DNA from 4 places in the Bradyrhizobium sp. SZCCHNPS1003 genome. Region 4 is predicted to be linked to each of the others. Evidence: predicted binding sites of a transcription regulator. Region 4 holds the regulator's gene; each other region holds the start of a gene.

Region 1 (5,969 bases), on a different contig from region 4:
GTCGCGCATGAATGCATCATCGATCCGCGGCCGCTCAAGCAGAGCAGCGGCGTCACCGTCGACGACATCGCCAAGCGACTGATCGACTACGGCTTCCATGCGCCGACCATGAGCTTCCCGGTGGCGGGCACCTTGATGATCGAGCCGACGGAATCGGAGTCCAAGGCGGAGCTCGACCGCTTCTGCGACGCCATGATCGCGATCCGCCAGGAGATCGCCGAGGTCGAGCAGGGCCGCTTCGGAATCGAGGCCTCACCGTTGCGCCACGCGCCGCACACGGTGCACGACATCGCCGACGACGATTGGAACAGGGCCTACCGGCGCAGCGAGGGCTGCTTCCCCGCGGGCACCTCGCGCACCGACAAGTACTGGTGCCCGGTCGGCCGCGTCGACAACGTCTACGGCGACCGCAATCTGGTGTGCTCATGCCCGCCGGTGGCGGACTACGCCCAGGCGGCGGAGTAAGCCTCCTCACGCATGCTCCAAGGGATCGGGCGCCACGGCTCGCGACAATCAATGACGTGAGGCGTGGTAGGGTCCGGAGCGATGAGCACCGCATGCCAACGCCAGAGATTGGCGTTGATCAATTCGGTGCCACCCCACCAGCGCCGGATCGGATTTTGGCTGCTGAAATCCTCCTCGCCGGCGAGGATTGCCTTGCCGAGCGGTGTCAACGACAGCGTGCTGGCCCTGTAGCGCTCGAGGCGTTCACGGCTGTCGTGCATCTCGACCGAGAATGGCGATTCGGCGAGGCCCGAAATTGCAGGCACCGGCGCGAGCGCCAGACCGTCGAGCAACGTGCCTCCTTCCCAATAGTCATAGACGCGCCGTTGAAAGCGATCCTGATGATGCGGCAACAGGTCGAATGGGTGCTGATAGCCGGCTGACAGCAATTCGAGGATTCTTAGCTCCGATGCTCCGAGGCCCGTCGCAACACCGGGAAGCTCATCGAGCATCTCCTGCACGCAGCGGCGAAGCTGCGGCAGTGCACTGAGATCCTGCTTCAACAGATCGAACCAGGCTTGCGGCGTCGGCGCCCGAAACGCCCGCCATGCCAGATGACCCAGGTCGAGATGCTCACGTGCGAGCTCTACGCCGGCAATGGTCCGACCGGCGAGTCGCCCGGCCGGGGCATCGAATAGCGGTACATCGACATGCCGCAATACGATCTTCGTCGCGATCTCCGCGTGATGGCGCAGATAATCCAAGAGCCAGATCGGCACCAACTGGTCATTCGGACGGGTCCCCATCCACAGCTCGACGCTATCGCAGCGGTCAACAAGTTCGAGAAAACTGTGATTCCGCCCGCCGGCCGCCATGACGTCGCTACGCGAGGCGAAATCCAACCAATGCCCCCGCTTCCGTCGCGTGGTGCGCTGGACGAGATACGCCGATAATTCGGCATCGGATGGCAGCGGTCCCCACACGAAACGATGGAGAATTGGCACCACCAGGTCGGCAAAGCCGCCCCTCCGAAGCGCTCCGGCGCTCGGATCATCGGCCGCTAGAATCAAACGCGTCATGCTGTTGGCTCCGGCACGGCCCGATTGCCTCAAGGCGCTATCAACATATTCGCGATCGGCTCCCGGCGCCCAGGATCGGCGTCGGAAATCCCGGTGCCGCCGCGCGGATCCGGTCCGCTCGTCCGCGCACGCGCTTTCAGTTATTCGCGTTGAAGATCGTATCCGGCGCTCAGAAACGCCCACTCGCTGCATTCGGGAATGCAGCAGCCGCAGATTTCGGCAGAGCACCACACATCTGCAAACGGGCGCTGGAACGTCGGCAACTCAACGTCCACGGCGCCCGCCGCCGCCGTACCCCTACTCTTCCGCCGGCTCCTCACCGTCGGCGTCGCGCTCGGCATTGCCGGCCAGGATCTGCTCGGCGATCAGGCCGGAGTTCTGGCGGATCGCGGCTTCGATCTTGGCAGTCATGTCCGGATTGGCCTTGAGGAACGATTTCGAATTCTCGCGTCCCTGCCCGAGACGCTGGCTATCGTAGGAGAACCAGGCGCCGGACTTCTCGACGATGCCGGCCTTGACGCCGAGATCGAGGATCTCGCCCATCTTGGACACGCCCTCGCCATACATGATGTCGAACTCGACCTGCTTGAACGGCGGCGCCAGCTTGTTCTTCACCACCTTGACGCGGGTGGTGTTGCCGATCACCTCATCGCGCTCCTTGATCGCGCCGATGCGACGGATGTCGAGGCGCACCGAGGCATAGAACTTCAGCGCGTTGCCGCCCGTGGTGGTTTCCGGCGAGCCATACATCACACCGATCTTCATGCGGATCTGGTTGATGAAGATCACCATGGTGTGGGATTTGTTGATGGAAGCGGTCAGCTTGCGCAGCGCCTGGCTCATCAGGCGGGCCTGCAGGCCCGGCAGCGACTCGCCCATCTCACCCTCGAGCTCGGCCTTGGGCACCAGCGCCGCGACGGAGTCGACGACCAGCACGTCGACCGCCCCCGAACGCACCAGCGTGTCGCAGATTTCCAGCGCCTGCTCACCCGTATCCGGCTGCGAGATCAGCAGCTCGTCGATGTTGACGCCCAGCTTGCGCGCATAGACCGGATCGAGCGCGTGCTCGGCATCGATGAAGGCGCAGATGCCGCCCTTCTTCTGCGCCTCGGCCACCGTGTGCAACGCCAAGGTGGTCTTGCCCGATGATTCCGGCCCGTAGATCTCGACCACCCGCCCTTTTGGCAGCCCGCCGATCCCCAACGCGATGTCGAGCCCGAGCGAGCCGGTCGACACCGTCTCGACATCCATCGAGCGGTCGTTCTTGCCCAGCTTCATCACCGAACCCTTGCCGAACTGACGTTCGATCTGGGACAGCGCAGCAGAGAGCGCCTTACTCTTATCCATTGAGGAACCTTCGACGATACGCAGGGCGGTGGCGGACATTGGCGCTCCTTATGGCGGGGATTCGCGAGATGGACAAACGGTTAACGAGGTCGGCCAGCAATCTTGAGGTGAATGTACTCCATCCGTTCTTTGTTCGCAATATGTTCTTCTCAACAATCACCGCTCTCAGCCCCCTGACAACCGCGGGAACACGCCTGCCACTCGGGGGCCGGCGCGCAGTCCACCGAGCAGCAGCGAGGGAGCGCTGCCCGATCAGCGCGCCCAGAAGCGAAGTACGGGGTGCTGGATGACGGCGACCGCGAAAGGATCCTGATCCGGCTGGAGGCGGAAGCCATGTGCGCGAGCGGCGCAGCCGCCGACCGGCGATCGCGCGAATGACGACCAGCCTGTCCGAGCGCTCCAACCTCGCTTCCCACGCCTGCGGCAGACGTCGACTCAATTATAAGTTGTTAGTGTCGTCTCGGCTTTGCCCTATCATCCTGCTGGTCCTTCTCTGTGGGCATCGCACACCGCTTCCAATTTTCGGGACCAGCATGACCGGATCCAACAAGGAACAGACCCTCACGTTGTGGCGCCCCGTCGGCCCAAAGGAGCTTGCGTTGATCGAGGCGTCGGGCATGCGTGCGTTTCCGCCGCGCCTTCCTGAGCAGCCGATCTTCTACCCGGTGCTGACCGAGGACTATGCCGTGAAGATCGCACGGGACTGGAACGTGCCGGCGAGCGGCCGCGGCCATGTGCTACGCTTCGCGATCCTGCGAGGCTTCATCGACAACTACGAGGTGCGCGAGGCCGGCGGCCGCGAGCATCTCGAGTACTGGATTCCCAGCGAAGACCTGGCCGACTTCAACGCCGCGATCGTTGGACCGATCGTGCTCGTCAGGTCTTTCCCTTGAAACTACCAAACTCCTACACGCGTGCGTAGATCGCACATTCCGGGGTTCTCCTGACAGGAACGAAGTTCCCTCGCCTCTTCTGCTTTTGTTCGGCTCATCGTGCGTGCAGGCGCACGGTTTCGATGCAGATGCGCATGCAATGCTCGGCCGCGCGCAAGCTGTGTCCGGCCATGAAGTTCCGCAACAGAAGTGTCCGCGGATCTGCCGCGGCTATCTGGATCGGAATGGCACCCTGCGTTCCGACCGGAGCAATGGCCGGCGCGCGAACAGCTCGACGGCCGCCATATGACGGAGCGACAGATGAAACGGCGAACCCCAGGACGCTGTCTCGTGCCATGCCAGAGGGAGCCACGAGGGCCGTTCGCGCAGCCCCCTATGACCGGGCGAATGAGTGGGCCGAATGGAAGCCGGCGTGATCCGCATCACGCAGCACGCGGCGCTCACGACATCTTCAAGCCACAAACCATTGTCATAAACTTTGGGTTGCGTTATAGAATCGTGGTTGTCGTACGTCTGAGCAAATTTTTGATCAGCCCCGGATTTGTTTGTTCGTTGCGATGATGTCGCCGCACATTGTCAGTGGTGTATCGCCTTTGGTGTATCGCCCGTGGTGTGCCGTCGACCGATCCCTTGTAGCCTGCCAGCTACAACATTTGCAGGCTCCGTCACCCGTAGGCGCACGGCCCTGAAACCATCCGCGCCGAAAGAAAGCCCCGGACGACGTCCGGGGCTTTCGACGTTGATAGCTCCGCTCGGGATGCATCCCCCCGTCATTGTCGTGATGTCGAGGAACGGATCGCTGGCGTTGCGCTTCATATTGGCGATGACAAGAGATGACGTGACCTGCCCGTCCTGCAGGGCCGGCCTTCAAAGGATCGAGCTTCACTCGCAGCAAGGCGCCGCGGGAGAGAGGCGTTGTCCGGCTTGCGATGAACTCTTGGAACTGGTCGACGGCGCGACGCAGATCGCCTACCGACTGACAGTCGTGCCGGAACGAATCTTCGATCACAGCTAGGCGCGCGTCCCACGGCGATTGATCGAGATGGCAACCTTGATCTGACGCAAGGCACGCCTACTAGTTTCGCACTAGTCTAATTACGTCATTGCCGAACTGCCCTCGCTGGGAAGCTACGACGTTGACGCCGAGCCTCGGACCGCGGCGGTCCGAGGCTCATTCTCCGAGGCTCATTCGTTGGCCCGCAATCCGTCCGATTGCGCCGCACATCCTCAACGGCAATCAGCTCAACGGACAGCGCGACCGACCGTATTTTACCGGAATTGATCCGAGGGGGTTTTGCGCTTCCATTTGCGATGCGTACATCAAACCCAGCGGCCTGGGGCGGTCAGGGCTCACCGGTTTTGGCAATGCCGCTCTATTTCTTTCGTATCCGTAACGGCCACTTCTCAGGCGCGTCCGAGTATGGGACCGAGTGCGCCGACCGCAACGCAGCCTGGAAAGAGATGACCACCGTCTGTGCCGACATGGCCAGCAGCATCTCGCGCAAGCTCGCCGAAAACTCCGAATGGCAGATGGAGCTGCTCGACGAGGCACGGCAGCCGGTCTTCCGCATCCGGATCGTCGCCGAGTCGCTGGATCAGGCCTGACGGCTCGCCACACCTCTTGTAGATCGTCACCGACGAGAACCACAACCGAAGCCTGTGGCCGGCGAGGTGACTGCGCGTCATTTCGCCAGCCGAGCTTGATCCAGATCAAAATGCCTGTCTGCATCCTGGCAGACATTTAAATTTGTATGGGTAATCTGATCTTCAAATGTCCGCGAACGGGGATGAACGTGCAGCATTGGCTGGAAGAGCCGAAGCCCGGCGATCCCGCGTACGCCTATGAAACCGTGGTCTGCAAGGCCTGCACGCGGCTTCATTTCATCAATCGCGACACGCGCAAGCTTCTCGGCGAGAAGGAATGAGGCGCTAGCCGGAATGATTCAATCGGCGCTGGGAAGCCGCCGCATCGTGAACTCGATGGCCCCATCGGGAAGCTCGCGCCAGCTTTCGACGGCGCTCATGTAGCCGGCCTTGGGATAGCGGGTCAGATAATCGCGGGCCTTGGCGCGCGCTTGCTCGCGCGGCAGCGTGAACGTATCACGAACGTAGCCGTCGCGAACCGGGCCTGCGCTCTTCCTCTGGCGCCGGGCCGCCATCCGGCTGGCCATGTCTCGAGGACGCATCCCCATCGACGAACTCCAAC
Region 2 (5,969 bases), on a different contig from region 4:
CGGCGCCCTTCTTCTGGTTGCGATGATCGGCTGCCTGCTGGTAGCCGGCGGCATGGGCGCGAAGGAAGCCGATCCGAGCCTGCTCGCGGATGAGGACGACGACACGCCGCTGGCCGACCCCGAGGACGACGACGACCGCAAGGCGATCCGGCTCGGCTGGGTGTTCCACGCCATCATGAGCGCCAAGGCGCAGGTCGTCTGGTTCCTGAGCACGGCCTACCGCGCACTGGTGTCATCAGGCCCGCAGCCGCGCGCCGCCGCCGCAAGCCGGCAGGAGCCGAGCCTGGGCCGCGGCCAGGGCAAGCCGACGCTCGCGCCCGAGATGGACGAGCACGGCGGCGACGAGGACGAGGCCGACGAAGGCGAGGACGAAGAAGAGGAGGAGGAGCCCGCTCCCCGCGCCCGCAAGAAGCCCGCGGCCAAGACGCCGGCGCGCAAGTCCAACGACAAATACGACCTGCCCTCGGTCTCGATGCTGGCGGCGCCGAAATCGTCCGACCGCCAGCCGCTGTCGAAGAGCGAGCTCGAGGCCAATTCGCGCGCGCTGGAAGGCGTGCTGCAGGATTTCGGCGTGCGCGGCGAGATCGTCAAGGCGCATCCCGGTCCGGTCGTCACGCTGTACGAGCTGGAGCCGGCACCGGGCATCAAATCGTCGCGCGTCATCGGCCTCGCCGACGACATCGCCCGCTCGATGAGCGCGCTGTCGGCGCGCGTCGCCGTCGTGCCCGGCCGCAATGCCATCGGCATCGAGCTGCCCAACGCGCATCGCGAGAAGGTGTATTTGCGCGAGTTGCTCGTCGCCAAGGAGGCGACCGAGAGCGTCGCCAAGCTGCCGCTGTGCCTCGGCAAGAACATCGGCGGCGAATCCATCATCATCGATCTCGCCCGCACCCCGCACATGCTGATCGCCGGCACCACCGGCTCGGGCAAATCGGTCGCCATCAACACCATGATCCTGAGCCTGGTCTACCGGCTCCGGCCGGACCAGTGCCGGCTGATCATGGTCGACCCGAAGATGCTCGAACTGTCGGTCTATGACGGCATTCCGCATCTCCTGACGCCGGTCGTGACCGATCCGAAGAAGGCCGTCGTCGCGCTGAAATGGGCCGTGCGCGAGATGGAGGAGCGCTACAAGAAGATGGCCAAGCTCGGCGTGCGCAACATCGACGGCTACAATGCCCGTCTCGGCGAAGCGCGCGCCAAGGGCGAGGAGCTGACGCGCACCGTCCATACCGGCTTCGACAAGGAGACCGGCAAGGCGATCTACGAGGAGGAGAAGCTCGACCTCGATCCCCTGCCCTACATCGTCATCATCGTCGACGAGATGGCCGACCTGATGATGGTCGCCGGCAAGGACATCGAGGGCACGGTGCAGCGCCTCGCCCAGATGGCGCGCGCCGCCGGCCTGCACGTCATCCTGGCGACGCAGCGCCCGTCGGTCGACGTCATCACCGGCACCATCAAGGCGAACTTCCCGACCCGCATCTCCTTCCAGGTCACCTCCAAGATCGACAGCCGCACCATTCTCGGCGAGATGGGCGCCGAGCAGCTGCTCGGCCAGGGCGACATGCTCTACATGGCCGGCGGCGGCCGCATCAGCCGCGTGCACGGCCCGTTCTGCTCCGACGAGGAGGTCGAGAAGGTCGTCAAGCACCTGAAGGCACAGGGCTCGCCGGAATATCTCGAGGCGGTCACCGCCGAGGAGCCGAGCGAGGAGGATGGCGCCGTGTTCGATGCCACCGGCATGGGCGGCGGCGGCGACGACCTGTTCTCCCAGGCGGTCGCGGTGGTCAAGCGCGACCGCAAGGCCTCGACCAGCTACATTCAACGCCGGCTGCAGATCGGCTATAACAAGGCCGCTTCACTGATGGAGCGGATGGAACAGGAAGGCATCGTCGGCCAGGCCAACCACGCCGGCAAGCGCGAGATCCTGGTGCCCGAGGAGGAAGGCGGATTCTGACGGCCCCGATGGCCGCAGAAACGCCGCTTCGGTGCCCGATCTTCACGCGATTACGATCACGCTGCCCGCCCGATCCGGGATAGAACGCGTAAAACTCAGGACGTCGTTTTGAAAAGCTCCTTGTTGAACAGCACGTTTTCGTATCACGCAGCTTCGCGCGGGCGCCGGATCTGCGCCTGGCTGGTCGCCTGCGCCGTGACGACATGCTCTGTCGCCGGTGCGTCCGGTCACGCCGCCGCGCAGGGCACGCCGGCTCCGAAATCAGGCCCGAAGAGCGGCTCCCAGCTCAGCGCCTCCGACCAGCAGCGCTCGGGCCAGAGCCCTTCGACCACCCAGACCGCCCCGCCCAATCCGATCATTCCCGATCCCCGGCGCAACGTGCCGGCCAGCATCTTCACCTCGTTCGACGCCAACCAGAAGGCGCAGGCGGCCAAGGTCAGCGCCTATCTGTCGTCGCTGCAGACGCTGGTCGGGAACTTCGTCCAGGTCGGCCCGGACGGCAGCAAGACCAAGGGCGATTTCTACATCCAGAAGCCGGGCAAGGTCCGCTTCGAATACGAGCCGCCGACGCCGATCGACATCATCGCCGACGGCTCCTCGCTGGTCGTGCGCGACCGCAAGCTCGCGACCCAGGACGTCTACCCGCTGTCGCAGACGCCGCTGCGCTATCTGCTGTCGGACCGCATCGACCTGCTCAAGGACACCAACGTGATCGCGGTCGCGGCCGACGACCTCTACGTCACGATCACGATCGAGGAGAAGCAGGCGCTGATCGGCACCAGCCGGCTGATGCTGATGCTCGGCGTCAAGGACGGCCAGCTCAAGCAGTGGACCGTGACCGATCCGCAGGGCTACGACACCACGATTGCCGTCTACAATCTCGATACGACCAAGAAGCTCGATCCGGCGATGTTCAAGATCGACTTCACGGCCTATCCGAGCACGCCGCCGGGCTGACGCCGCCTCTCGCGCTCGCTCAGCGCGATTCGAGGCCGCGCACCTTCCATTGCGCTTCGGACAGTGCAAGCTTCTCGAAGCGCTTGCGCGCCTCCTCGAGGTCATCGGCCGGAAGCACGTCGCAGCCGGGCCGGCCGCGCAGGATCATCGACGTCGTCGCCCAACTCAGCCGCGCCGCCTTGCAGGCCAGCAGCAGATCCGTGAGACGATCCTCCTCCAGCAGCGCTTCGATCGTCTCGATGGTGACGACGCAGAGCAGCGCCAGCGCTGCGATCACGGCAGGGAAATCGCCGGTGGCGCAGAAGCGGTTGACGGCGGAGTCGCCGAGCTTTCCGGTGCGGCTGAGGGCGGCAACCTCGGCCTTGACCTGCTGATAATCCCAGATCGCGCGCATTGCCGCGCCGGGCGAGCGGGTCGGCGTCGCCTGCAGGGTGGCGCGGGTCGCCGGCGGCGCGGCCTTGATGAAGCGGGCGCGGGCGCCCTCGCTGGCCGCGGCGACGAAGGCCCGCGACAGCTTGGCCGGCAGATCTGTGCGCAGCGCGAGCTTTTCGGCGAGATCCTCGTCGCGCTCGGCGATCTTGAACAGGCTGCGATAGCCATCCTCGGACAGCCGGGCGGAGAGGTTCTGTGCCAGCGCCATACGCACCGCCGGAAAGCCGCGTGCGATCAGCTGCGTCGTGAGGCTGTCGCCGATGCCGCGTCGGCTGGCGAGCGCGACGAGATGGGCCGGACTGCCGGTCCGGATGAATTCGGCGAAGTCGCGCTCGGTCAGCACCGCCGCCTTGGCCAGCATCGGCCCGGCGACGCGCAATTCGGGGTGAACGGCGAGCAGCCGCGCGGTGGCGTAAGGCGCGCGCTCCACGCCGGCGAGCGCCATGCTCAGCTCGGCCAGCAGCTCGGTCGCGACCTGCGGCATCAGCCGAGCGAACATCTGATCGTAGAGATCGAGCTGCTCGTCCGATGCGGGCCGCGGACCGGCCAGGAACAGGCTGGTCGTCCGGCGCAGCAAGTCGGTGGCGAGCTCGGACACCGTCCGCGCATCACCGGCGGGCGTCTTGGCGGTCGGAGCTGCCGCAGGCGCTGGAGGCATCGCACGTCCCTCGTTGGGCGCCTCCCTCGGCTTTTGACGGAGGCGCGGGTCGATCATCAATTGAGGAAGAATGCGAAGGCCGGACTAAAGGGGCGTTAAGCCCGGCGGACGGAGCTGCAACCCGCGCGGCTGTCGTTAATGGACTGCAACAGAGCGTGGCAACGACCGTGTTCCTGTATTGTTCTTGCGAACAATCCCTGCTTCCGCTAGCTTGGTCGCTGGGAGGGGCATCATGGTCCAGCGCGTTTCCACCGTCGCCTTCGAGGGGATCGAGGCCCGCGCGGTCGACGTGCAGGTCCAGGTCGCACCCGGCCTGCCGGCGTTTGCGATCGTCGGCCTGCCGGACAAGGCGGTGTCGGAAGCGCGCGAGCGGGTGCGCTCGGCGCTGATCGCCTCGGGCCTGGCGCTGCCGGCGCGGCGCATCACCGTGAACCTCGCGCCGGCCGACGTGCCGAAGGAAGGCAGCCATTACGATCTGCCGATCGCGCTGGGGCTGATGGCCGCGATCGGCGCCATTCCGCCGGATGCGCTCGGCGGCTTCACCGTGCTCGGCGAGCTCGGCCTCGACGGCTCGATCGCGCCAGTCGCCGGCGTGCTACCGGCGGCGATCGGCGCCAATGCGCGCGAGGAAGGATTGATCTGCCCGGCCGCCTGCGGCGCCGAGGCGGCATGGGCGAGCCCGGACTTGCAGATCATCGCGGCGAGCTCGCTGATCCAGATCGCCAACCATTTCAAGGGCACGCAGGTGCTGTCGCGGCCGCAGCCGAAGATCCAGGAGGCACCCGCAAGCCTGCTCGACCTGCGCGACATCAAGGGCCAGGAGAGCGGCAAGCGCGCGCTCGAGATCGCGGCCGCCGGCGGGCATCATCTGCTGATGATCGGCTCGCCCGGCGCCGGCAAGTCGATGCTGGCGGCGCGGCTGCCCTCGATCCTGCCGCCGCTGTCGCCGGCGGAGCTGCTGGAAGTCTCGATGATCGCCTCGGTCGCCGGCGAGATCGAGGGCGGCGCGCTGACGTCACGCCGGCCGTTCCGCAGCCCGCATCATTCCGCCAGCATGGCGGCGCTGACCGGCGGCGGCCTGCGCGCCCGCCCCGGCGAGATCTCGCTGGCGCATCAGGGCGTGCTGTTCCTCGACGAGCTGCCGGAGTTCGATCCACGGGTGCTGGATTCGCTGCGCCAGCCGCTGGAGAATGGCGAGGTCTCGATCTCGCGCGCCAACCACCGCGTCACCTACCCTGCCCGCTTCATGCTGGTGGCGGCGATGAATCCGTGCCGCTGCGGCAATGCCTTCGAGCCCGGCTACGCCTGCAAACGCGGCCGCATCGACCGCTGCACCGCCGACTATCAGATGCGCATCTCCGGCCCGCTGATGGACCGTATCGACCTGCGCATCGAGGTGCCCGCGGTCACCGCCGCCGACCTGATCCTGCCGCCTTCCAAGGAAGGCTCGGCCGAGGTCGCGGCCCGCGTCGCGGCCGCGCGCGACCTGCAGCGCGCCCGCTACGCCAAAGCCGGCCTGCCGCACATCCGTACCAACGCCGAGGCGCCGGCCGCCGTGCTCGACGAGATCGCCAGGCTCGATGCGCCCGGCCAGAAGCTGCTGCGCGAAGCCGCCGAGACGATGCGGCTGTCCGCCCGCGGCTATCACCGCGTGCTGCGCGTGGCGCGGACGCTCGCCGATCTCGACCACGCCGAGGCGATCGGCCGGCTGCATCTGGCCGAGGCGCTGTCGTATCGCGCGCTGGCGGAGGACAATCGCCATGCGGCGTAAAGGCGCCCCGCCCCCTCAACACTCTGGTAACGACTTCTCTTTACGCTCCGACAACCATAGGGCCCGCGTTCCGTCATCAGGCCTTCCGCGTCGGTGCGTATCATGTTGCGTTTCAAGGTCCTCGTCTCGGCCGTGCCGCTGATCGCGGCGGCGGTCATTGCCAGACTCGAATTGGCGCCCTCCCCGCAGCC
Region 3 (5,969 bases), on a different contig from region 4:
GGTCTGCAAGACCTGCGGCAACATCGATACGCAAAGCCCGTGCACTGTGTGCACCGATCCGCGTCGCGATCCCGCGATGATCGTCGTCGTCGCCGACGTCGCCGACCTCTGGGCGCTGGAGCGCGCCAAGGCCTCCAACGGCCGCTATCACGTGCTCGGCGGCACGCTGTCGCCGCTCGACGGCGTGGGCCCGCAGGATCTCACCATCGATGCGCTGGTGCAGCGCGCGCATGCGCCCGAGGTGCAGGAGATCATCCTCGCTTTGAATGCGACGGTCGACGGCCAGACCACCGCGCACTACATCACCGACCTCCTGCAGGAGGCGAACGTCAAGGTCACGCGGCTGGCACATGGCGTGCCGGTCGGCGGCGAGCTCGACTATCTCGACGAAGGCACGCTCTCGGCCGCGATGCGGCAGCGGACCTTATTCTAAGCATAGACGGAAGTGGAATGATGACGAAACGCGGATTCGGCAAACGGCTGGCTTTGGGCGCGATTCTGGCGGCGCTCTCGGCGCCGTCAGTGCTGGCGCAGCAAAGCGAGGCGGCGCAGAAGGCGGGCAAGCCGCTCAATGCCGGTGACGTGCTGTCGGGAGAGCTGAACGCGCTCAAGCTCAAAGGCGCCAAGCCGGGCCAGCCGTCCGCCGCCTATCAGATCACGAGCGAGCCGCGCCGCCTGCCGCCGCCGAGCGGGCTGTGCAACCTGGAGACCGGCCCGGAGACGTTCCAGCTCGTCACCGCGAACACGGCGCAGGCGTCGCAGCTCAAGGGTCTGCTCGGCAAGCAGATCGCGGTCAAGGTCGACGAGATCGCCTGCGCCCAGGATGCGGGACAGATGAGCGAGGCGGTCGTGACCAAGTGGAGCTTAGTGAAGCGGTGAGACCTGATTGGGCCGTCCACGCGAGCGCGGCGTCCTGACTTTCCGCTGTCAGCGCCCGGCTCGACCGGGCGATCCAGTACCCCGCGGCTGCTCGGTCGATGGCTGACGTCTCTGGAATACTGGGTCACCCGTCGGAGCCTGTCATCGGGCTCGTCGAAGACGACACCCGGTGGTGGGTGACGACGGTCGAATGTGAGGCGGCAGCTACACCTTCACTGGCCCCAACTGGTCGAAATGTCCGCGCCGCTGCAGCCAGGCGAGCAGCACGAGGCTCGGGATCGCGACCAGCACGCAGATCACGAAGAACAGCGGCCAGCCGGTCGCCTTCGCCACGTAGCCGGCGCCTGACGACAAATAGGTGCGCCCGACCGCGGCGAGCGCGGTCAGCAGTGCATATTGGGTGGCGGTGTGCAGCGGGTTCTGACACAGCGCGGAGAGATAGGCGACGAAGATCACGGTGCCGACCGCGCTGGTGAAGTTTTCCGCCGAGATCGCCAGCGCCAGTGCCCATTGATTGACTCCGACGATCGCAAGCCAGGAGAACGAGAGGTTCGCCAGCGCCTGCACCATGCCGCCGATCCAGAGACTCGTCGCGAGCGAATAGCGTCGCGCGACGAAGCCGCCGGCAAAGCCGCCGGCGAGCGTCGCGGCGAGGCCCACGCCTTTCACAATCGCGGCGTAGTCGACCTTGCTGAAGCCGAGATCGATCACGAACGGCGCGGTCATCGTGCCGGAGAAGGCGTCGGTGAACTTGAACAGCACGACGAAGGCGAGCGCCGTGAGCGCATCACGTCGGCCGAGGAACTCGACGAAGGCTCCGGCAGCCGCATGCATCACGCGGGTGAGCGCGGTGTCCGCACCCATCGCGGCCTCCGCCTGCTGCGACTGGGCCGGCTCGGTCGCCGCGAGGGCCGTGATCGTGCCGATCAGCACCAGTCCGGCCATCGCGACATAGCCCCACATCCAGGACGATGGCCGCGACAGTCCGCTGGTTTCGAACGCACTGACCGCCACCAGCGCGCCGGCGGTCGAGACCAGCATGCCGATGCGATAGGCGGCGACATACGCCGCCATGCCCGCGGCCTGCTCGCTCTCCGGCAGGCTCTCGACGCGGAAGGCATCGACCACGATGTCCTGGGTCGCCGACATCGCGGCGACCAGCAGCGCGGCCAGCGCCACCATGAACGGCGCATGTGCCGGATCGGTGAGCGCCAGCAGCAGGATGGCGCCGATCAAGAGCAGCTGTGCGAATACCAGCCAGCCGCGCCGCCGTCCAAACGCGCGCGTGAGCAGCGGCACGTGCAGCGCGTCCACCAGCGGCGCCCAAAGGAATTTCAGCGTGTACGGCGTCCCGACGAGGGCGAACAGCCCGATCGTGCCGAGATCGACGCCGAGCTCACGCATCCAGATCTGAAGCGTCGAGCCGGACAACGCCAGCGGCAGTCCCGACGAGAAGCCGAGGAACAGCACCACGAGCACGCGCGGCTGCAAGTAGACGGCCATGCTCTCGCGCCAGGTGGGGGCGGGTTTGGCGGCGGACTCTGCGGCGGTCGCGGTGATCTCGGAAGCGGTGTCGGGTGCAGTCATGACCGGGTGGTAACAGATTTCGACAGCACCACAAACACGGCCGTCATCGCCCGGCTTGACCGGGCGATGACAATCTTGTCTGGATTGCCCTCTCATGCAACAGACGCAGCCAACGATCACTCTCCGGCCTGCATGCGCCCCGTAAGAGGAAACAGGTCCGGCGTCGTCCCCGCAGCCGGAGCGATGCGTGGTGAGTCCACCGGCGAATCCTGCTTGCTGAAATCGAGCTCCTCGATGCGGGCGGCGCGCTTCTCGATCTTGTCGGCGGAAATGAGGATCTGGCGGATGTCCTCGCCGACATCGCCGAAATGCTTCTGCAGTTTGAGCACGCGCTCGCGCAGGCGGCCGAGATCGTCGCCGAGATGGATCACCTCGTTGCGGATCTGGTCGGCGGCGTCGCGGATGCGCGCATCCTTCATGATCTGCTGCATGACCTGGATCGCGAGCATCAGCAGCGACGGCGACACCAGCACGACGCGCGCGCGATAGGCTTTCTGGATCACGTCGTCGAAGCCGTCATGGATCTCGGCATAGACCGATTCCGACGGCACGAACATCAGCGCCGTGTCCTGCGTCTCGCCGACCACGAGGTACTTCTCGGCAATGTCATTGACGTGGCGGAGCACGTCGGTGCGCAGCCGCTGCGCCGCGGCGCGCTTCTCCTCCTCGGTCACGGCGTCGTGCAGTGCGGTCACGGCTTCCAGCGGAAACTTGGCGTCGATGCACAGCGGTCGCGAATCGGGCAGGAACACGACGCAGTCGGGCCGCTTGCCGCTGGCGAGCGTGTGCTGAAACGCGTAGCTGCCCTTCGGAAGCCCGTCCTGGACGATCGCCTCCATGCGCGCCTGGCCGAAGGCGCCGCGCGACTGTTTGTTGGCGAGGACGTCGCGCAAGGTCGTCACTTGCGTCGTCAGCTCGCTGAGATCACGATGGGCGTTGTCGATGATGCCGAGGCGCTCGTGCAGCACGCGCAGACTATCCATTGTGTGGCGCGTGCTCTGCTCCATCGACTGTCCGACGCGGTGGGTGACCGCATCGAGCCGTTCGTTCACGCTGCGGGCCAGGTCCACCTGACGGCCGGCGAGCAGCTGGGCCATCGCGTCGACCCGGCCGGAGGCCTCGCTCTGGACGCGGATCATCTCGCCGAACCGTTGTTCGAGCTCGTCAGCCCGCATCGCCTGCTGGGCGGCGAGCTCCGCGCCGCGCCGTCCGGAGCGGGCCACGGCGGCCACGATGATCACGAGCAGTAGCAGCACCAGTACGCCGAATCCGATCAGCGCATCGCTCGCCCTGATGGGCAGGTCGCCGATGATGACGACGACAGGATTGAGGGATTGGCTGACGGTCATCACCCCCGTCTATCCGATTCGCGCAAGCTCGCGAACGAAGAGAGAACAATTATGGTTAAGGGCACGTTAAGAATCATGGTTAACGAAACGTTGAAATTCATGGTTAGTGAAGTCTTAACCGCGAGCCATCACATTGACCCCGCCGGTTCCGCGGCTTAAATCGCGCGCCATGTCCCTAAGAGAAATCATCATCCTGCCGGACCGGCAGTTGCGGCTGGTGTCCAAGCCGGTCGAGAAGGTCACGCTGGAGATCCGGCAGCTGGTCGACGACATGTTCCAGACCATGTATGACGCGCCGGGCATCGGGCTCGCAGCGATCCAGGTCGCGCAGCCGCTGCGCGTCATCACCATGGATCTGGCCAAGCCCGACGCGAACGGGGAAGGCAAGCGCGAGCCGCGCGTCTTCATCAATCCGGAGATCGTCGCCAAGTCGGACGAGCTGTCGGTCTACGAGGAAGGCTGCCTGTCGATCCCCGAATATTACGAGGAGGTCGAGCGGCCGGCGCGCGTGCGCGTGCGGTTCATCGATCTCGACGGGGTGGTCCGCGAGGAGGATGCCGAGGGGCTCTACGCCACCTGCATCCAGCATGAGATCGATCATCTCAACGGCGTGCTGTTCATCGACTATCTGTCGAAGCTGAAGCGCGACCGCGTGATGAAGAAGTTCACCAAGGCCGCCAAGCGCGCCAGCGAGTAACGATCAACTCTCTCCTCCGTCATGCCCGGGCTTGACCCGGGCATCCACGTCTCGCCGCGCGTTACAGGCAGCTCGACGTGGATGGCCGGGACAAGCCCGGCCATGACGCGGAGGATTCGGCAATGCAGGATCTTCCACCAGATGCCGCTTCGCCTGATCTTCATGGGCACGCCGGATTTCGCCGTGCCGACCCTGCTCGAACTCGCCGGCCACGGCCACGAGATCGCGGCGGTCTATACGCGCGCGCCGAAACCCGGCGGCCGCCGCGGCCTCGCGCTGCAGCCGACGCCGGTCGAGACCGAGGCGCGCCGGCTCGGCATTGCCGTGTTCACGCCGAAGACGCTGAAGACCGAGGAGGCCTTGGCCGAGTTTCAGGCTCATCAGGCCGATGCGGCCGTGGTCGTCGCCTACGGCATGATCCTTCCCCAAGCCATTCTCGATGCGCCCAAGCTCGGCTGCTACAATCTCCACGCTTCCCTGCTGCCGCGCTGGCGCGGTGCCGCGCCTATCAACCGCGCGATCATGGCGGGTGATGCCGAGTCCGGCGTCATGGTGATGAAGATGGATGTCGGGCTCGACACCGGCGATGTCGCGATGGCCGAGCGCCTTGCGATCACCGACGCGATGACGGCGTCCGATCTGCACGACCGCCTGTCGCGGATCGGCGCCGATCTCATGGTGCGCGCGATGGCGGCGCTAGAGCGCGGCGGGCTGACGCTGACGAAGCAGGCAGAGGAAGGCGTCACCTACGCCGCCAAGATCGAGAAGGCCGAGGCGCGGATCGACTGGACGAAGCCGGCCCACGCGGTGCTGCGGCACATCCACGGCCTGTCGCCATTTCCTGGCGCCTGGAGTGAGTTCACGCTTGATGGCGAAGCGGTCCGCTTGAAGATCCTGCGCTGCGCGCTTGCCGACGGCGGGGGCGAGCCGGGCGCCGTTCTTGACGAGCAGCTCACCATCGCCTGCGCCGACGGCGCCATCCGCGTCACCGAGCTACAGCGCGCCGGCAAGGGTCCCATGAAGGCCGCGGATTTCCTGCGCGGCACCCGTATCGCGCCGGGCCTGCGTTTCGGCTGACCACCTCATCTCGTCATGCGCGGGCTTGACCCGCGCATCCATCTCAAGAACAAGCTTCGTCCAGGGATGGATTGCCGGGTCGAGCCCGGCAATGACGGCAAAACTCGATCGGGTCAGATGCCCCGCTACAAGCTCACCATCGAATATGACGGCGCGCCGTACTGCGGCTGGCAACTGCAGGCGACCTTGCCGTCGGTGCAGGGCGCGCTCGAAGCGGCGGTGCAGGCGACCTGTGGCGTGCCGACCCGGGTGCATGGCTCGGGGCGCACCGATGCCGGCGTCCACGCCACCGGTCAGGTCGCGCATTGCGACGTTGAGAAAGAATTCCGGCCCGACAAATTGCGCGACGCGCTCAACGCGCATCTGCGGCCCAACCCGAT
Region 4 (5,969 bases):
GCAGCCGACGCCAAAGGCTGCGGTGCTCGCCGGGCCGGTTCGGGCGGCGCTGGGGCAGATGCAGGCAGCGCTGCATGCCGCACCGGAGTTCGACCCGGCGACCGAGCAGCGCACCATCCGCCTGGGATTTTCAAGTGAGGTCGAGCTGCTGCTGATCCCCGAGCTCACCGCGGTGCTCCGTCGAACGGCGCCCGGCGTGCGGCTTCTCAGCCGGCCGACCGAGCGCAACGAAGTGCATCGCCTGCTCGACGACGGAGCCTTGGATGTCGCGGTCGGCTGCTTCGACGCCGTCGCACAGCGGCACAGATCCCAGCTCCTGTTCGAGCAGGCGCTGAGCTGCGTCTACAATCCAAAGCGCATCGCGATGAAAACGCCGATCAGCCTCGCCGACTATCTGTCGCTTCCGCACGCGCTGGTGACGCTGACCAACAGCCTGCAGGGCTGTCTGGAGGCGGCGCTGGATGAGATCGGGACCGAGCTCAACGTGGTCTCAGCCTCCTCGGAATTCCTCAGCGTGCTGGCGACGGTCGCCGCATCACCGGTGATCACGACGATACCGACCAGGATGGCAAAGCTCTACGGGCCGCGATTTGGGCTGACGCTCTGTCCCGCGCCGTTGAAGCTGCGGCTGCCGGCCGTCTCGATGGTCTGGCCGCTGCAGCTCGATCGTGATGCAGCATCGGTCTGGCTGCGGAACATGGTGGCGGATATCCTGCACACGACCGAGCGCGCCGCCTGTCGCGCGGCTGCTGGATAGAACGCGGGGCGGGAGCTAATCGGAACGGCGCATCGGCCAACGCCTTGGCACTGCGGTCGACCTTCTGCGCACTGATTGCAGGGTTTCTCGCGCGATCGTGAGGCAGCGGCCCGGACGCGGCCAACATCAGACGGTCAGAACGCAGGGAGCGGCCTAGGCCCTTGGCCGCGCTGTGCGCGTTCGGTTAGAAGGCGACTCATTCGATCTGCCGTCTCCGTCCGAAGGAACTCTCATGGCCCTGATGCCGGTGTCCGATGCGTTGTCCGCCGTGCTCGCCGGCGCCGAGCCGCTGGCCGAGGAGCTGGTGACGCTGGACGAGGCCCATCACCGCATCCTGGCCCGCGACCTCGCGGCGCTGCGGACGCAGCCGCCCGAGGCGATGTCGGCGATGGACGGCTACGCCGTACGCGCGGCGGACGCAGCCCAGGCCAAGGTGCGGCTGAGGGTGATCGGCGAGGTCGCGGCGGGGCGGCCGTTCGATCGCGTGGTCGGACCCGGCGAGGCGGCGCGCATCTTCACTGGTGGCGTTGTCCCTGAGGGCGCCGACGCGGTGGTGATCCAGGAGGACACGATCGCCGAAGATGGCCACGTCGTCATCACCGAGGCCGCGATCAAGGGCCGGCACATTCGGCCCGCGGGCGTCGACTTCCACCAGGGCATGGTGCTGCTGAAGGCGGGCCGCCGGCTCAGCGACCGCGACCTGTCGCTGGCGGCCAGCATGAATCATCCGGCACTGCCGGTGCGGTGCCGGCCGAAGGTGGCGCTGCTCGCCACCGGCGACGAGCTCGTGATGCCGGGCTCGACGCCCGGCCCGGGCCAGATCGTCTATTCCAACGGCTACGCCCTGCGGGCGCTGGTGCGCAGCGAGGGCGCGACACCGATCGATCTCGGCATCGCCGCGGATACGATGGAGGCCACGGTCGCCGGGATCCGGCGGGCGCGCGAGGCCAAGGCCGACATCCTGATCACGACCGGCGGCGCCTCGGTCGGCGATCACGACCTCGTCAAGCAGGCGCTCGAAGCCGAGGGCATCGAGATGGCGTTCTGGAAGATCGCGATGCGGCCGGGCAAGCCGATGATGCACGGACGGCTCGGCGACATGAGGGTGATCGGACTGCCCGGCAATCCGGTGTCGTCCTATGTCTGCGCCATCCTGTTCCTGGTGCCGCTGATTCGGCGGCTGCTCGGCCGTGACGAAGCTCGCATGCCACGCGAGACCGCCCTGCTCGGCCGCGAGCTCGGGGCGAACGATTCGCGCGAGGACTATCTGCGGGCGCAGCTCGAAGAGCGCGCCGACGGCACCCTGATCGCAACGCCGGTGACGCAGCAGGATTCGTCGCTGCTCGGCAATCTCGCGCTCTCGCAGGCGCTGGTGATCCGGCGGGCGTATGCGCCGAAGGCCGCCGCCGGCAGCCCGTGCGAGATCCTGCGCCTGCCGAGCTAGGCCGTTTCCCCCGGCAAAGCCCGGTCCGTTCACTACAATTTAAGGATTGCGGAACACACATCGAACATATAGTGTCCGTTCATGATTTGTTTTTAGTATGTTGCGGGCGACGCGATGATGGTCCGACTCCAAGGCGCTCTCAGCCGGTTTGTGCTCAAGGCGCAGCTCCTGGACTCGGACGACAACAAACTGGGGACCAGGTCGAGATGCTGACGCGCAAACAGTACGAACTTCTGCGGTTCATCAACGAGCGGCTCAAGGAAGCCGGCGTGCCGCCGTCCTTCGACGAGATGAAGGATGCGCTCGATCTGCGCTCGAAGTCCGGCATTCATCGCCTGATCACGGCGCTCGAGGAGCGCGGCTTCATCCGCCGGCTGCCCAACCGCGCCCGCGCGATCGAGGTGATCAAGCTGCCCGAGCTGTCACAGGCCGCCAACAACCGCCGCGGCTTCACCCCATCGGTGATCGAGGGCAATCTCGGCAAGGTGCGCACCAGCACTCCCGCGCTGGACGATGGCGAGCGCCCCGTCGCAGTGCCGGTGATGGGCCGCATCGCCGCCGGTACCCCGATCGAGGCGCTACAGACGCGCAGCCACACCATCAGCGTGCCTGCCGACATGCTCGGCAACGGCGATCACTATGCGCTTGAGGTGCGCGGCGACTCCATGGTCGATGCCGGCATCCTCGACGGGGACATGGCGCTGATCCAGCGCAACGAGACCGCCGACACCGGCGACATCGTGGTAGCGCTGATCGACGATGAGGAAGCGACGTTGAAGCGCTTCCGCCGCCGCGGCGCATCGATCGCGCTGGAGCCGGCCAACACCGCCTACGAGGTGCGCATCCTGCCGCCCAACCGGGTGAAGATCCAAGGCAAGCTGGTCGGGCTGTATCGCAAGTACTGATCGCGGACGCGATCGGTCGATCGGCGGCGAGCGCACGCGCTTCTCCGCCGATCGAAATTGGTCACGCGCGAATGCACCTCAGGATGTGCAGCGCGGCATGCTCAAACGCTTGTGATCGCCCGCGGGCGCACGCGGTGCAGATCAGCGCAGAATTGCCGTGAAGCGCGCGCTAACATCACCATCGATGTCCACTCTGATAGAGGCCTGCGCCTGTCCGGGGGGAGCGTGGGTCGGCTATCTCTCAACGAGGAGCGATCCGATGTGTGACTACAGCCTCCATGCGGTTGCGTCCCGTCCCGCCAAGGTCGGCGAGACGTTGATCTCGACGACGTTTCGCGGCACCGCCACCCGCGGCTTCGCCCTCGAGAGCGAGCCGACCGTCGCAGTCTGCATGCTGCCCGGCACCGAGTTGGCATTTGTCGAGGACGTCCGCTACGACAGCCGCTGGCTCTGGACCCGGACGATCCGCGAGCGCGTCGCGAAGTTCAACAGCATCGAGACGCACATCCCCGATCGCCATCACGACGCGATCGAATTCGCCGACGGCCGCCACGTGCTGGTGACCCAGCTCTGCGAGGGCCAGCGCGTCACCGTGCTACAATTGCCGGTCAGCAAGCAGCCGGCCGAGCGCCGCCCGGGCATGGCGGAGGACGTTCCGGCTTCGCAGGCCACACCGATTCGCCGCATCAGCATCACCTGAGCGCCTGCGCGTCCGCATTTCTCTCGGTCATGAGCGAGCTTTCGGCCGGGGGAGATTTGGTTTCTGCAAGCGCAAGGTCCTTTCGGGCGAACCTCACGCTCCGGCATCGCATCGAATAGGAACGACATCCCTCGGCCGGCATTGTGTGCCGGGGGAGCTTGCCGCCGCGGTCAACAAGATCGATTGGAACAAGGCCGACCGGATCACCGAGCCCGGCCGCTACATGCTTCCGTTCGGATGGCTAACGGTCACGGTTGATGACATCGCCGTCTGGCAACGATATCCGGGCGCTGCGTTCACGCTGGTCGAAGGTCCCTCGCTGTTCGATGGACCCGACGCCACCGAGTATCATCTCAGCACGTTGTATCATCTCAGCACGTTCGAGCTCCGGCGCTCAATCCTGCTCGCCCTGCTCCGTCTCCGGCGGCGTCGCGTCCTGAAGCCGCGACACCGGCGCACGCGGCGTCAGCGTCGTGTCGAACTCGCCGGCCTCGGCGGGCGCCGGCCACCACGGGCGGTCGGTGCCGCCGGCGCGCACCGGCGTGACGGAGAAGCCGGTGCCCCGCTGCACCAGCATCAAGGCGCCCTGCTGCTGCAGGCGCTGGCGATCGATGACGGCCGCCGCGCAGGATGACGGCGCGGCGCGCGTGGTGACGATCAGCGCGGCACGGGCGCAATCATCGTCGAGCGCCTCGGCGCGCAGGGTCAAGGCGGCGAATCGGCCGTCGGCCATCGCGACCACGCAGCCCGCCTCGTCGCAGGAGACGCCATCGGCGAGCGATGAATCCGCCGGCAGCCGGGCATCGGCGTCGGCCGCGAGCCACTCCTTGGTGGCGAACACGTCCTTGCCGGTGCGCATCACATGCAGGCGTCCGTCACGACCGCGCACCGCCACCGCACGCCCATCGCCGGCGATCAGGACATCGGGCAGCGGCGTCGTGGCGGCCCACGCGGTGGCCACCACGAGCCCGACGGCACCCGACCAGCGCAGCGGTGTGCGCAGCAGGCCGATCAGGATGACGCCGAGGCTGGCCAGGATCAGCGGACCGATGCCGAAGCCCGGGATGCGCCCGACCGCGCCAGGCAGCGCCGCCACCCAGCGCGTCACCGCGATCATCCAGTCGATGCCGAGGCCCATCAGCGTCCACCAGGGACCGTCGAGCCCGAACGGCGCCGCCAGCAGGCCGAGCAGTCCGGCGGGCATCACCAGCACCGAAACCACCGGCATCGCCGCGAGATTGGCGAGCACGCCATAGGGCGTGACGCGATGGAAGTGGAACGCGGCATAGGGCGTGGTCGCAAGCCCCGCGATCAGCGAGGCCAGCAGCAGCATCGCAAGCTCGCGGCCGCCCCACAGCGCGATGCGCTGCGCCGTGGAGCTGTCCGGCGTCGCAAACAGTTTGGGCAGGCCGAACTGCACCAGCGCGACCAGGCCGAGCGTCGCCGCGAACGACATCTGGAAGCTCGGATGCACCAGCGCTTCGGGTGCCGCGATCAGCACGATCATCGCCGCGACCGCGAGCGTGCGGAAGGTGACGGCGCGGCGATCGACCGTGACCGCGATCAGCACCACGGCCGTCATGAAGAACGATCTCTGCGTCGCGACCTCCGCGCCCGACAGCAGCAGGTAGAACGCCGCCGCGACCAGCGCCGCCGCGGCCGCCCATTTCTTGATCGGATGGCTGATAGTGAGGCCGGGGATCAGCGCAAGCAGCGCGCGCACGGCGAAGAACACGACGCCGGCGACGACGGCCATGTGATAGCCTGAGATCGACAGCACGTGGCCGAGGCCGGAGACGAACATCGCATCGTTGACATCGGGCGTGATGGCGTCGCGCCGGCCGGTCAGCAGCGCGGTGGCGATGGCGCGCTCATCGCCCGTCAGGCGGGCGCGGATGCGTGCGTCGATCGCATCGCGCAGGCCCTGCATGGCCGCCGCATAGCCCAGGCCGAAGCCGGCGGCCTGCGGCGGCGTCGCCGTCGTGATCGCGCCCATCACGAAGCCGGAGGCGCCGATGCCCTGGAAGAACATGTCGCGCGCGAAGTCGTAGGATCCCGGCCGCACCGGGGCCATCGGCGGCAGCAGCCGCGCCTTGAGCTGCACGAAGCTGCCGACCTCGGGCGCCGTGCCCTTACGCACCGCGAGCCTGACACGCGCGATGG

What was found. The regulator LexA, encoded in region 4, represses DNA repair genes until DNA is damaged. The targets are predictions, from matches to a motif close to TGTTCNNNNTGTGTTCNG.
Region 1: a site for LexA is predicted at 3,001-3,018, ahead of recA (recombinase RecA). Genes of this name have one in related genera too.
Region 2: a site for LexA is predicted at 4,176-4,193, ahead of QX126_RS27505 (YifB family Mg chelatase-like AAA ATPase). Genes of this name have one in related genera too.
Region 3: a site for LexA is predicted at 3,846-3,863, ahead of QX126_RS23300 (DNA recombination protein RmuC). Genes of this name have one in related genera too.

What each region holds. Positions count from the first base shown of each region.
Region 1 covers NZ_JAUHIU010000036.1:9,388-15,356, forward strand. The annotation lists gene gcvP (aminomethyl-transferring glycine dehydrogenase) at 1-465, shown strand, start outside; gene QX126_RS32960 (DUF1835 domain-containing protein) at 444-1,523, opposite strand; gene recA (recombinase RecA) at 1,821-2,909, opposite strand; gene QX126_RS32970 (hypothetical protein) at 3,470-3,763, shown strand; gene QX126_RS32975 (DUF6894 family protein) at 5,129-5,368, shown strand; gene QX126_RS32980 (hypothetical protein) at 5,551-5,688, shown strand; gene QX126_RS32985 (hypothetical protein) at 5,707-5,955, opposite strand.
Region 2 covers NZ_JAUHIU010000019.1:133,743-139,711, reverse strand. The annotation lists gene QX126_RS27520 (DNA translocase FtsK) at 1-1,960, shown strand, start outside; gene QX126_RS27515 (outer membrane lipoprotein carrier protein LolA) at 2,084-2,917, shown strand; gene QX126_RS27510 (DUF2336 domain-containing protein) at 2,937-4,007, opposite strand; gene QX126_RS27505 (YifB family Mg chelatase-like AAA ATPase) at 4,240-5,778, shown strand; gene QX126_RS27500 (hypothetical protein) at 5,881-5,969, shown strand, end outside.
Region 3 covers NZ_JAUHIU010000014.1:148,616-154,584, reverse strand. The annotation lists gene recR (recombination mediator RecR) at 1-433, shown strand, start outside; gene QX126_RS23310 (hypothetical protein) at 454-879, shown strand; gene QX126_RS23305 (AmpG family muropeptide MFS transporter) at 1,084-2,466, opposite strand; gene QX126_RS23300 (DNA recombination protein RmuC) at 2,583-3,815, opposite strand; gene def (peptide deformylase) at 3,985-4,512, shown strand; gene fmt (methionyl-tRNA formyltransferase) at 4,654-5,589, shown strand; gene truA (tRNA pseudouridine(38-40) synthase TruA) at 5,707-5,969, shown strand, end outside.
Region 4 covers NZ_JAUHIU010000003.1:315,753-321,721, forward strand. The annotation lists gene QX126_RS07360 (LysR family transcriptional regulator) at 1-757, shown strand, start outside; gene glp (gephyrin-like molybdotransferase Glp) at 990-2,201, shown strand; gene lexA (transcriptional repressor LexA) at 2,408-3,106, shown strand; gene QX126_RS07375 (hypothetical protein) at 3,366-3,806, shown strand; gene QX126_RS07380 (ComEC/Rec2 family competence protein) at 4,201-5,969, opposite strand, start outside.